2 linked regions of the Indioceanicola profundi genome follow. Each later gene encodes a partner of the first gene's protein in a complex. Links are inferred from orthologs where the notes say so. Each region holds a gene or a part of one and is shown on either strand. Other genes may lie near its edges.

Region 1 (7,842 bases):
GCGAGCATAACGGCCAGTATGACAGCAATCCCACGGCCGTGTTCACCCATGTGGCGGAGCGGCTGAACCGCTACGATCTGGCCTTCCTGCACGTCATCGAGCCGGCGCTGGAGGGGCACCGGATGGGTCCGCCGCCGGGCAAGCCCAGGGTGGCGCCGACTTTGCGCCGGATCTATACCGGGCCGATGATCCTGAACGGCGCCTTCGACAAGGCCAGCGCCACGGCCGCCCTGGCCGACGGTTCGGCCGACGCGGTGGCCTTTGGCACGCCCTTCATCGCCAACCCGGACCTGGTGGAGCGTTTCCGCCGCGACCTGCCGCTGGCGGAGGCGGACAGCAGCACCTTCTACACCGACGGGCCGAAGGGCTATATCGACTATCCCAGCTTCGAGGACAGCCTGCCCCAGGCCTGGAGCACCGCCCAGGTGGCCTGACCGGCCATTCTCCTGTCGGCGGCTCCTACCGGATATTCCGTCAGGCCGCCGACAGGGGGCGGAGCTGCCGCCCGTCCGGCGTGAAGTTGTCCGGCGACAGCCAGGACTCGAACCGCGCCGCCATGTCCGGCCATTCATGGTCCAGCAGGCCATAGACGGCCGTGTCCCAGTTGACGCCCTTGCGCCAGGCGCTCTGCCGGATCACCCCTTCGCGGGTGAAACCGAAGCGCTCGGCCGCGCGCATCGACTCGGCATTCCGGGTGGTGCAACGCCATTCCAGCCGCCGATAGCCCAGCGTGCCCAGCACATGGCCCGCCAGCAGGTAGAAGGCCTCCGTTCCGCCGGTGCGGCGGGCGAGGGCCGGGCCGTAGACCAGCCCGATCTCCGCCGTGCCCATTTCGGGGTCGATGCCGAGAAGGAAATAGATTCCGGCGGGCACGGGACCCTCGGGCGCGGTCTTGTCCATCACGGTGAAGATGGCGACGCCCTCGCGCCCGATGCGGGCGGCAAGCCAGGCCGTGAATTCCGCCTCGTCATAGAAGGGGCCGGACGGGATGTGGGTCCAGAGGTTCGGGTCCGCTCCGATGGCGCGCCACAGCCCCGGCGCATGCAGCCCCACATCCGCCCGCTCCAGATCCACCGTGCGCCCGGCGAACAGGGTTGCATCAACCGGCGGGCGGGGCAGGTCGGGCGGCGTCGTCATGTCCGGTCTTGAAAGTCTGGCCGGGAAAGGCCGGGGCCGGAGCCCCGCGGCCTCACACCCGCATGGGCATCAGCACATAAAGGGCGCTGCCGTCGGCGATATCCTGCACCACCGTCGGGCTGCCGGCATCCGCCATCTTGAAGCGGGCCCCGTCGCCTTCGATCTGCTGGGTGATGTCCAGCAGGTAGCGGCTGTTGAAGCCGATCTCCAGCGCGCTGGCGTCGTACATGACCTCCAGCTCTTCCGTGGCGCTGCCCGCTTCCGGCGAGGAGGCGGAGAGGGTCAGCACGCCGCGGTCCAGCGACAGCTTCACCGCACGGCTCTTCTCCGTGCTGATGGTGGCGACGCGGTCGACGGCGGCGGCGAAGTCCTTCGGATTGACCTCAAGCGCCTTGTCGTTGCCGACCGGGATCACCCGCTCATAATCCGGGAAGGTGCCGTCGATCAGCTTGCTGGTCAGGGTGATGCTGTCGAAGGCGAAGCGCACCTTGGTGTCTGAGAGCTGGACCTCGATCAGGTCCGCCGCCTCGTCCAGCAGCTTGCGCACTTCCAGCACGGTCTTGCGCGGCACGATCACGCCGGGGATGTTGGCGGCGCCGTCCGGCAGCGCCATTTCCACCCGCGCCAGCCGGTGGCCGTCGGTGGCCACGGCGCGCAGCATCTGCGCCTCGCCGGCGGCCTTCGGCTTGGTGGCGTGGACGTAGATGCCGTTCAGATAATAGCGCGTCTCCTCGGTGGAGATGGCGAACTTGGTCCGGTCCACCAGCATCTTCAGCTCGGACGCGGTGAGCTGGAAGCGATGCCCCAGGTCGCCGCCCGCCATCTGCGGATAGTCCTCGACCGGGAGCGTGCCCAGCTTGAACTGGGAGCGGCCGGAGCGGAGCGTCAGCAGATCGCCGGTGGCGTCCAGCTCCACCTGGGAGCCGTCGGGCAGCTTGCGCGCGATGTCGTAAAGGGTGTGCGCCGGCGCGGTGGCGGAGCCGGGGCGCGAGATGTCGGCCGGGACGCTCTCCACGATCTCGAGGTCCATGTCGGTCGCGGTCAGCGACAGCTCCCCGTTCTCAGCGCGCAGCAGAACGTTGGAGAGAATGGGAATCGTGTTCCGCCGCTCAACAACGCTCTGGACGTGGCCGAGAGACCGAAGCAGGGCCGCACGCTCGATCGTGATCTTCATCGCGTTCCGTTTCTCTACCCGCCGCCGCGATCCGGACCGGTTCGCCACAGCGCCTTAGTTTCACTCCTCCCCGGAAGGGGGCCACACAATAGCATAAGCGATTGGGAGGAACAGAGCTTCTTGCACTGCGCCGGATTAAGCCTGCGGTTGCGCGGAGGGCAGCCGCTTCAGAAGACCAGCCGGTGCAGCTCGTGCGGGCCGGTGGATCGCTCCACCACTCCCTGGCGGATGAAGCCGCACTTGCCCGCCACGCGCTGCGATGGCGCGTTGGCGGCGGCGATGAAGGCGACAAGGCCGGGCAGCGACAGCACGTCGCGCGCCAGAGCCACCAACGCCCGCGCCGCTTCGGTCGCCAGACCCCGCCCCCAGGCGCCCGGCATCAGCACATAGGACAGTTCGACCTCCTCCGCCCCCTGCACCTTCGTGGTGCGGATGCCGGCCCGGCCCAGCAGGGCGCCATCGAGGCGGCCATGCAGCAGGTAGATGCCGAAGCCCCTGCGCTGCCAGTGCTCCAGATTGAGGCGCATGTAATTTTCGGTCATGGCGCGGTCCTGCACGCCCCCGATGCTGGCCATGACGACGGGGTCGTTGTGCATGGACAGGATCACCTCCTCGTCCCGCCGGGTCAGCCGGGCGGCGGCGATGCGTTCGGTGTTGAACCGGTCGGGTGCGCCGAACATGGGGTACCGGGTGAGCCGCTTTAGGAAGTGGAAATAGCATTGCACCTTTAACGCGCATGCCGCAAGCCCAGGACGGCCGGCATCAGCGCCGCGCCGGCCCTGAACCTGAATGGTCATTCACCTTCGGCTGATTGACTCACACGCGGGCGCGGCGTAGAGCCTTTCGCACCTGCGACACAAAATACTAGGGGGAATCGCTGGAGCCATGAGCAAGAAGGTCTATTCCGACGCCGTCGCGGCCCTGGCGGGGCTGCTGCGGAACGACATGACGATCATGGCCGGCGGGTTCGGCCTGTGCGGCATCCCGGAGAACCTGATCGCGGCCATCAAGCTGTCGGGGGTCAAGGGGCTGACCGTGATCTCCAACAATGCCGGCGTGGACGGCTTCGGCCTCGGCGTGCTGCTGGAGACCCGGCAGATCTCCAAGATGATCAGCTCCTATGTCGGTGAGAACAAGCTGTTCGCCCAGCAGTACCTGTCCGGCGAGCTGGAGCTGGAGTTCAATCCCCAGGGCACCCTGGCCGAGCGCATCCGCGCCGGCGGCGCCGGCATCCCCGCCTTCTTCACCAAGACCGGCGTCGGCACGCTGGTGGCCGAGGGCAAGGAGGTGCGGGAGTTCGACGGGGAGACCTATGTGATGGAGCGCGGCCTGAAGGCCGACCTGTCCATCGTGAAGGCCCATATCGGCGATACCGAGGGCAACCTGATCTACCGGATGACCGCTCGCAACTTCAATCCGATGATGGCCACCGCCGGCGAGGTCACCGTGGCCGAGGTGGAGAAGCTGGTTCCGGCCGGCGAGCTGGATGCCGACCACATCCACACCCCCGGCATCTTCGTCCAGCGCATTATCGAGGGGAAGAACTACGAGAAGCGCATCGAACAGCGCACCACCCGGAAGCGCGGCTGAGAAAGGGAGACCACGACCATGGCTTGGACCCGTGACGAAATGGCCGCCCGCGCCGCCAAGGAACTGCGCGACGGCTTCTATGTGAATCTGGGCATCGGCATCCCGACCCTGGTGGCGAACTACATCCCCGAGGGCATGCATGTGACGCTGCAGTCGGAGAACGGCATGCTGGGCATGGGCCCCTTCCCCTATGAGGGGGAGGAGGACCCGGACCTGATCAATGCCGGCAAGCAGACCATCACCAAGCTGCCCCACACCAGCTTCTTCAGCTCCGCCGACAGCTTCGGCATGATCCGCGGCGGCCATATCGACCTGTCGGTGCTGGGCGCCATGCAGGTGGCCCAGAATGGCGACCTTGCCAACTGGATGATCCCCGGCAAGATGGTCAAGGGCATGGGCGGGGCCATGGACCTGGTGGCCGGCGTGAAGAAGGTGGTGGTGGTGATGGAGCACACCGCCAAGGACAAGGCCACCGGGGCCGACCAGCCCAAGCTGCTGAAGGCCTGCGACCTGCCGCTGACCGGCACGCGGGTGGTGGACATGGTGGTCACCGACTTCGGCGTCTTCACCATCGACAAGCATGGCGACGAGGGCATGAGGCTGATCGAGCTGGCCCCCGGCGTCACGCTGGACGAAATCAAGGCCAAGACCGAAGGCGAGTTCACCTCCGCCCTCTGACCCGGTCCGGGGTCCAGGAGTAGAGCCGCCCGCCGGGGGAAGCCCTGGCGGGCGGTTCTTGTTTCCGGGGTCGGGGCCGACGCCGCCTCCTCTCTTGCCAGCATCCCCGCCCTGCGGCACTCTCCCGTTCCCTTCTTGTTCGCCTGGGTGCATCCCGTGCAGGTCTCCATCCCCAGGCGCTGGCCTTCCGGCTGGCGCGGCAGCATCTGTCTAGCCCGGCCCCGGATGCGCTCACCGCCGCACGGGCGCTGCTGGGCGCGCAGGCGCAGGTCTATTCGGCCGGCGTGCTGCAACTGCGCGTCCGGTCCGCCACCGGGTTCAGCGAGGCGGCGGCCGAGGCGGCGCTGTGGCGGGACCGCAGCCTGGTGAAGCTGTGGGCCCAGCGCTCCACCCTGCATCTGGTGCCGCGGGAGGATCTGGGGCTGCTGCTGGCCATGCGGCGGCTGCGCGTCGGCAATTACCACAACTGGTATGAGAGCGAGGGGCTGAGCCCGGCGCAGGTGGAGGCGCTGGTGGCCGCCGTGGCGGAGACGCTGGCCCTGCATGGACCGCACAGCCGCATGGACCTGTCCCGCCGCCTGGTGCCCACGCTGGGCGAGTGGGCGCGGCCCTGGCTGGAGCATAGCTGGGGCGGGGTGATCAAGCTGGCCTGCGCGCTCGGCCATGTCTGCCACGGCCCGGCGGTGGAGGGGGAGGAGCGGGAGGCCAAGTTCGTCCACCTGCCCGGCTGGGCCGGCGATGTGGAGGCGGCGGAGCCCCGTGCCGCCATGGCGGAGATCCTGCGCCGCTATCTGGCAGCATATGGCCCCGCCGCCCCGGCCGATTTCCGCAAGTTCGTCGGGCTCTATGCCGAACCGGTGCGCGACGCCTTCGCCGATCTGGCGGCGGAGCTGCTGCCCGTCGACTTGGCCGGCCGCCCGGCCTTCGCATTGGCGCGCGACGAGGAGGCCCTGCGGACTGCCGAGCATGCGGAGGGGGCCATCGCGGTCACGCCCCTGTTCGATCCCTATCTGCTGGCGCACAATGACACCGGCCAGTATCTGGCCGACCGGTTCCGCCCGGCCGTCTACCGCACCGCCGGCTGGATCAGCCCGGTGGTGCTGCGCCAGGGCCGGGTGGTCGCCACCTGGACCCACAAGCGCACGCCGCGGGGCTGGGAGGTGGAGATCACGCCGCTGGAGCGGGTCTATAAGAAGGAGCTGCCCGCCATCACCCGAAAGCTGCGCCTGCTGGCCGGCGGAGAAAAGGTGGAGGTGCGGCTGGCGGGCTGAGTGGCCCCGCATGCCACCCCTGCCCGCCCGGTGGTTGCGGATGGGGGCGGGGCGGCATAGATGGGGCGCGGTTCGAGCTTACCCCCATTGCGTCCCGCCGAAAGCCTCCTGCCGTGAACGACCTGCTGCTGACCGCCGCCATCGCCTTCTTCGTGACCATCGACCCGGTGGGGCTGGGACCTGTCTTCGCCGGGCTGACCGGCGGGATGGAAGGGCGGCAGCGCCGACGCATGGCGATTAAGGGCACTCTGATCGGGGCCGCCATCCTTCTGACCTTCGCCTTTGTCGGGGAGGCGCTGCTGCACGGGCTGGGAATCAGCACGGCGGCCTTCCGTATCGCCGGCGGCATCCTGCTGCTGCTGCTGGCCATCGATCTGGTGTTCGCCCGCGAAAGCGGCCTGCGCACCACGACGGAGGATGAGAATGTGGAGGCACGCCACCGCCCCGACATCTCCGTCTTTCCGCTGGCCATCCCGCTGATCGCCGGACCGGGGGCGATGACCAGCATCGTGCTGTTCATGGGCCGGGCCGGGGGCGACTGGGCGCTGCAGGCCGCGGTTCTGGGCGTGCTGCTGGCGGTTCTTGCCGGCACGCTGCTGGTGCTGCTGTTCGCGGGCGAGGTCAGCCGCGTGCTGGGCCGCACCGGCATCAACGTCATCAACCGCGTGCTGGGCATCCTGCTGACAGCCCTGGCCTGCCAGTTCGTCATCGACGGGGTGGTGGAGAGCGGCATCCTGAACGGTGCCTGACGGTTTGGCGCGGAAGGGTCAGTGACATATAGAAAGATGAAAATGATGGGAAAAATAAAGATGATGGACTGAGTGCGCCGCAGGCGGTGATCAAGACCATGCAGGGCTGATCCGTAGCCGAATGGCCCTGCACCATCATTTCCATCCTGGTCATCATTTCCATCTTTCGAGATGTCACCGGCCCGGCCATTGGGCGCTGTTCGCGCAGGCCGTGAGGGACGGTTGGTTATCTGGCAAGGATGAATAGGATGAATGGGATGGCGCGCTGGACCGGCGGAGCCAGTCCTGGATCACCGGCCTGCACCGGCAGGTGATGGGGGCTCCGTTATCCTATTCATCCTTTCCCAAAACCCAGATCGGCTCCTCCCATAGGGAGAAAAGCGCCGAATGGCTCGGATGGCTGTCGGCCACGCTGTGCGTGACCGACCTACGCTTGTCTTGAGGCTATGCGCGAACCCTGCGGCGGGTGAAGCGGTCGCGGATCTGGGCGAAGGTGACGGGGCGGAAGTCCCAGACGTCGACGCCGACATCCACCTGCCGCGTCATGCCCTTCAGCGCGCCGTGGCTGTGGCCGTGCAGGTTCCAGGCGCCCTTGTACATGCCGTTCCAGGTGCGGAAGGCGTAATGGCACAGCACCAGCCCGGTCCCGTCCTCCGCCGTCAGCTCCGCATAGCCGGCCACGCTGGTCCAGCCGGCCAGGGCCAGCGTGTCCGGCCCGTCATTGTTGCCGTAGATCAGGTGCTTTGTGCCGTTCAGCCGGTCCAGGATGGCGGCCATCGCGGCGGCGCTGCGCCGGATGGCGAAGTCGCCCAGATGCCAGACGGTATCCTCCGGCCCCACCACCTCGTTCCAGCGGGAGATCATGGCCTCATCCATCTCCGCTACGCTGCCGAAGGGCCGCTTGAACCGCCCCATGGCCCCGCCATGGCCGAAATGGCTGTCACTGGTGAAATAAACCGCCATGAACGCTCCCGCCCTGCTCTCCTTCCCTGTGCAACAGGGGAATGGGCCAATCCGGCGCGGGTCGTCAGGGTGCTGCCTGGAGCTCGAAATTCAGCGTCCATTCCGCCGGGCCGGGCAGAAGCGGGCTGGGGCGGCCTTCGCGCCAGTCCTGGTGGCCCTTCAGGTAATAGGGCGACAGCGGATGGCCGGACTGGCTGCCCGGCATGTGGAAGATGCCGTCGCGCTCATGGCCGGGGCTCACCACCATGCGCTGGCTGGCGCCGAAGCCGCGGCCCTGGGC
Region 2 (3,362 bases), 1.0 Mb from region 1 along the record:
GCCTCCGGTCCCGAGCCGGCTGCCCGCCGCCAGCTCGCGATGGAAAGCATCCATGAAGCCCCGGCGGTTCAGCAGTCCGGTAAGCTCGTCGGTCATGCTCATCGCCTCCAAGGTTTCAATACGGGCCTGCTGCTCGGCGATCAGCCGCTCCGCCGCGCGCAGCCTGTCCTGCGCTTCCTGCAGCAGCAGAAGCTGTGCGCCCATGGCCTCATACCCGTCCGGCAGGCGCGATGCGCGGATCGGAATGGGAAGCTGGAATTCCAGTGCGGCGTGGGCAGGCAGCGCGATGTCGAGCGGGCTCATGAACGGATATCCTTTTCAGGATTGCATCTGCCCCACTAAGGCAAGCTTTGTGCCATCCACCTCCGCCCTGCCGGCTCAACAACTTATCCTTAATTTTATATATTTTGCGGGTATGGCCGCCTGCTACCTACCGGCAGGAACTGCCCAGTCCATCCCGGTGGTCCGGAAAAGAGTGCCGTCTGTTCCGGACATGGCCTTGAACGTTAAGGCCCTTGCTTCGCCATGATTTAGGGAGACAATTGCGCTTCCTTTCGCAGACCGCTGGTGACGCGTGCAATCGATCCTGCCACCTGCAAGGCTCACCAGTCTTGTTCTCGCCACCCTGTTCGGCCTCACGGCCGCTACCGCCTGTGCCCCGCCGGCCGGAGCGGAATCGGAGGTTGCGCCCCATACGGCCACCTATTCCATGAAGCTGTCCAATGCGCGGGCGCGCAGCCCCGTGGCCGATGTCCAGGGCCGCATGAGCTTCGCCTGGAAGGATGCCTGCGATGGCTGGACCATTGAGCAGAGGTTCGAAGTGCGCTTCACCTATCAGGAAGGGGAGGAGGTGAGCTTCGACAACAGCTACGTGACCTGGGAGGCCAAGGACGGCGAAAGCTACCGCTTCAATGTTCGTAAGCTCGTCAACGGTCAGGTGGAGGAGGAACTGCGGGGCGAGGCATCGCTCAGCGGCGGCTCCGGCGGCACCGTCACCTTCAACCGGCCGGAGCAGAAGGAGGTCGAGCTGCGGCCGGGCGCCATGTTCCCGACGGCCCACACCCTCCGCCTGTTGGAGGTCGCCGCGTCGGGCGAGCCCTTCTTCGCCGCCACGGTGTTCGACGGCAGCGAGCAGGAAGGCGCCACCCCTGTGAGCGCGGTGATCGCCAATGCCAGAAAGTCATCCGCAGGCGGCAAGGGGGGCGACGAGTTGCGGAGCGACGAGGCTTGGCCCGTTCATCTGGCCTTCTTCCCCAGCGATCCCCAGGCGGCGCTTCCCGATTATGAGACTTCGATGCTGGTGCAGCGGAACGGGGTGGTCCAATCCATGGTGATCGACTACGGCGATTTCCAGGTGGATGTGACCCTGGACGAACTGCAATCCGTGCCCGCGCCGCGCTGCTGAGTTCAAGGGAGCCTCTAATTCTCGTCTTCGTCGATCGGTAGGCTGCGGCCCTTCAATATGGCGTCTGCACCCAGCTTGGCGCGGACGGCATCCATGGCCTGCTCTACCTTGGCGCGGCGGGCAAGGCCCGGGTCCAGCAGGTCGGGCGGGTCCGCGTCGGCGAGATCGCGCAGGTCGGCGCAGCCGATTCCGATCAGCCGGAACCGGGTGCCACTCTCCTTCTCTTCCGCCAACTCCTCCGCCAGCAGATCCCGCCCGAGACGGAAGATGCGGTCGGCCAGCAGGGTGGGGGAGGGCAGGCGGCGCGTGCGGGTGCGCAGCCGGAAATCCGACGTCTTCAGCTTCAGCGTGACGCTGCCGCCGGCATAGCCGTCCGCCTTCAGCCGCCGTGCCACGGTCTCGCACAGGGGCCAGAGCGCCCGCTCCAGCGGGTCCATCTGGTTGAGATCGGTGTTGAAGGTGGTCTCCGCCGACACGCTCTTCGGCGGGGCATTGGGCGTCACGACGCGGCTGTCCTCGCCGCGAGCGAACTTCGCAAGCCGCAGCCCCATGGCGCCATAGCGCTTGGCCAGAAGAATGTCTGGAACCTCCCGCAACTGCGCGATGGTGCGGATGCCGTCCGCCTCCAGCTTCTGCTGCAGCGCCTTGCCCACGCCCCAGATCAGCCCGACCGAGCGGGGGCCGAGGAAATCCAGCACCTCGGCCCGTCCGATCACCGCGAATCCGCGGGGCTTGTCCAGGTCGGAGGCGATCTTGGCCAGGAACTTGTTGTAGGACAGTCCGACGGAGGCGGTAATGCCTACCTCCCGCTCTATGCGCCGCACCAGCTTGACCAGGGTTCGGGCCGGGCTGCCGCCATGCAGCGCTTCCGTACCGGTCAGGTCCAGGAAGGCCTCATCAATGGACAGCCGCTCCACCAGGGGCGTCGCCTCTTCCATCAGGGCGGCCACCTGCCGGCCCACGGCACTGTACTTCTTCATGTTCGGGGGAATCACCACCGCGTCGGGGCAGGCCGATAGCGCCTTGAACATGGGCATGGCCGAACGGACGCCATACATCCGTGCAATGTAGCAGCAGGCGGACACGACTCCGCGCTGCCCGCCGCCCACGATCACCGGCTTGTCGGCCAGGGCGGGATTGTCCCGCTTCTCCACGCTGGCATAGAAGGCGTCGCAATCGATGTGTGCGATTCCCAGCCGGTGCAGCTCCACATGACGCACCAACCGGGCCGAGCGGCAGGCCGTACAGCGGCGTCCTTCGCCCGGTACGAGCGCTCCGCAATCGCGGCACAGGCCGGGCGTCGGAATTCCGTTCGCATTCATGCCCTCTGCCCGGTCTGCGGCAGCATTCTTGCTTGTTTCGCCTCTTGCCCCTTTCGATAGTTCCAATGTATCACCTTCGGACAGGCGGCGGAGTTCTTGTGCTTCCCTTACACGAAATGGAGTAACCCGAGCTTAATCTTTGCCGCTGAGAATCTCCCTGGATTCCAACCTCCCAACGCATGGTCTGCGATGCCTTGGGCCGCGATGCCGGTTGTATGCCCGGCAGGAGCATCGTAATGTGTGCCGAGACGATAGTGGTAGGCTCTTTCGGCGGCGTGATCGCCCCCTCCAAGCGGGTGCTGATCGTCGAGGATAACGAGCTGAACATGAAGCTTTTTCATGATCTTCTGGAGGCGCACGGCTATACGACCCTGCAGACGAAGGACGGAATGGACGCTCTGCGCTTGGCGCGGCAACATCGTCCCGACCTGATCCTGATGGACATCCAGCTGCCAAGCATATCAGGCCTGGAGGTTGCCAAATGGATCAAGGAGGATGAGGAGCTCCGCACGATTCCCGTCATTGCCGTCACGGCCTTCGCCATGAAGGGGGATGAGGAAAAAATCCGCGAAGGCGGCTGTGAGGATTATATCGCCAAACCGATCTCGGTGGCGAACTTCCTCCAGACCGTCAAG

What was found. The genes of interacting proteins can lie anywhere in the genome.
Region 2: the proteins of dnaN (region 1) and DOL89_RS09975 are in contact, whole or in part, in a solved structure (PDB 1OK7), measured with the Escherichia coli proteins. The link is inferred for Indioceanicola profundi from one-to-one orthologs.

The regions. Positions count from the first base shown.
Region 1 is NZ_CP030126.1:3,107,052-3,114,893, reverse strand. The notes cover bases 251-3,061. They hold dnaN (DNA polymerase III subunit beta), read right to left. Parts: upstream 2,312-3,061; coding sequence 1,190-2,311; downstream 251-1,189. Other genes in these bases: DOL89_RS14905 (GNAT family N-acetyltransferase), read right to left, coding at 2,479-2,991; DOL89_RS14915 (GNAT family N-acetyltransferase), read right to left, coding at 475-1,137; DOL89_RS14920 (alkene reductase), read left to right, coding at 251-434. Outside these bases: more of DOL89_RS14920, read left to right, coding at 1-250; DOL89_RS14900 (CoA transferase subunit A), read left to right, coding at 3,197-3,901; DOL89_RS14895 (CoA transferase subunit B), read left to right, coding at 3,920-4,579; DOL89_RS14890 (winged helix DNA-binding domain-containing protein), read left to right, coding at 4,864-5,850; DOL89_RS14885 (MarC family protein), read left to right, coding at 5,964-6,599; DOL89_RS14880 (metallophosphoesterase), read right to left, coding at 7,044-7,562; DOL89_RS14875 (penicillin acylase family protein), read right to left, coding at 7,627-7,842. UniProt on the Escherichia coli protein: Confers DNA tethering and processivity to DNA polymerases and other proteins. Acts as a clamp, forming a ring around DNA (a reaction catalyzed by the clamp-loading complex) which diffuses in an ATP-independent manner freely and bidirectionally along dsDNA.
Region 2 is NZ_CP030126.1:2,086,935-2,090,296, reverse strand. The notes cover bases 574-3,362. They hold DOL89_RS09975 (DNA polymerase IV), read right to left. Parts: upstream 2,728-3,362; coding sequence 1,420-2,727; downstream 574-1,419. Other genes in these bases: DOL89_RS09970 (response regulator), read left to right, coding at 2,964-3,362; DOL89_RS09980 (cell envelope integrity EipB family protein), read left to right, coding at 575-1,405. Outside these bases: DOL89_RS09985 (GGDEF domain-containing protein), read right to left, coding at 1-303. UniProt on the Escherichia coli protein: Poorly processive, error-prone DNA polymerase involved in translesion repair and untargeted mutagenesis. Copies undamaged DNA at stalled replication forks, which arise in vivo from mismatched or misaligned primer ends.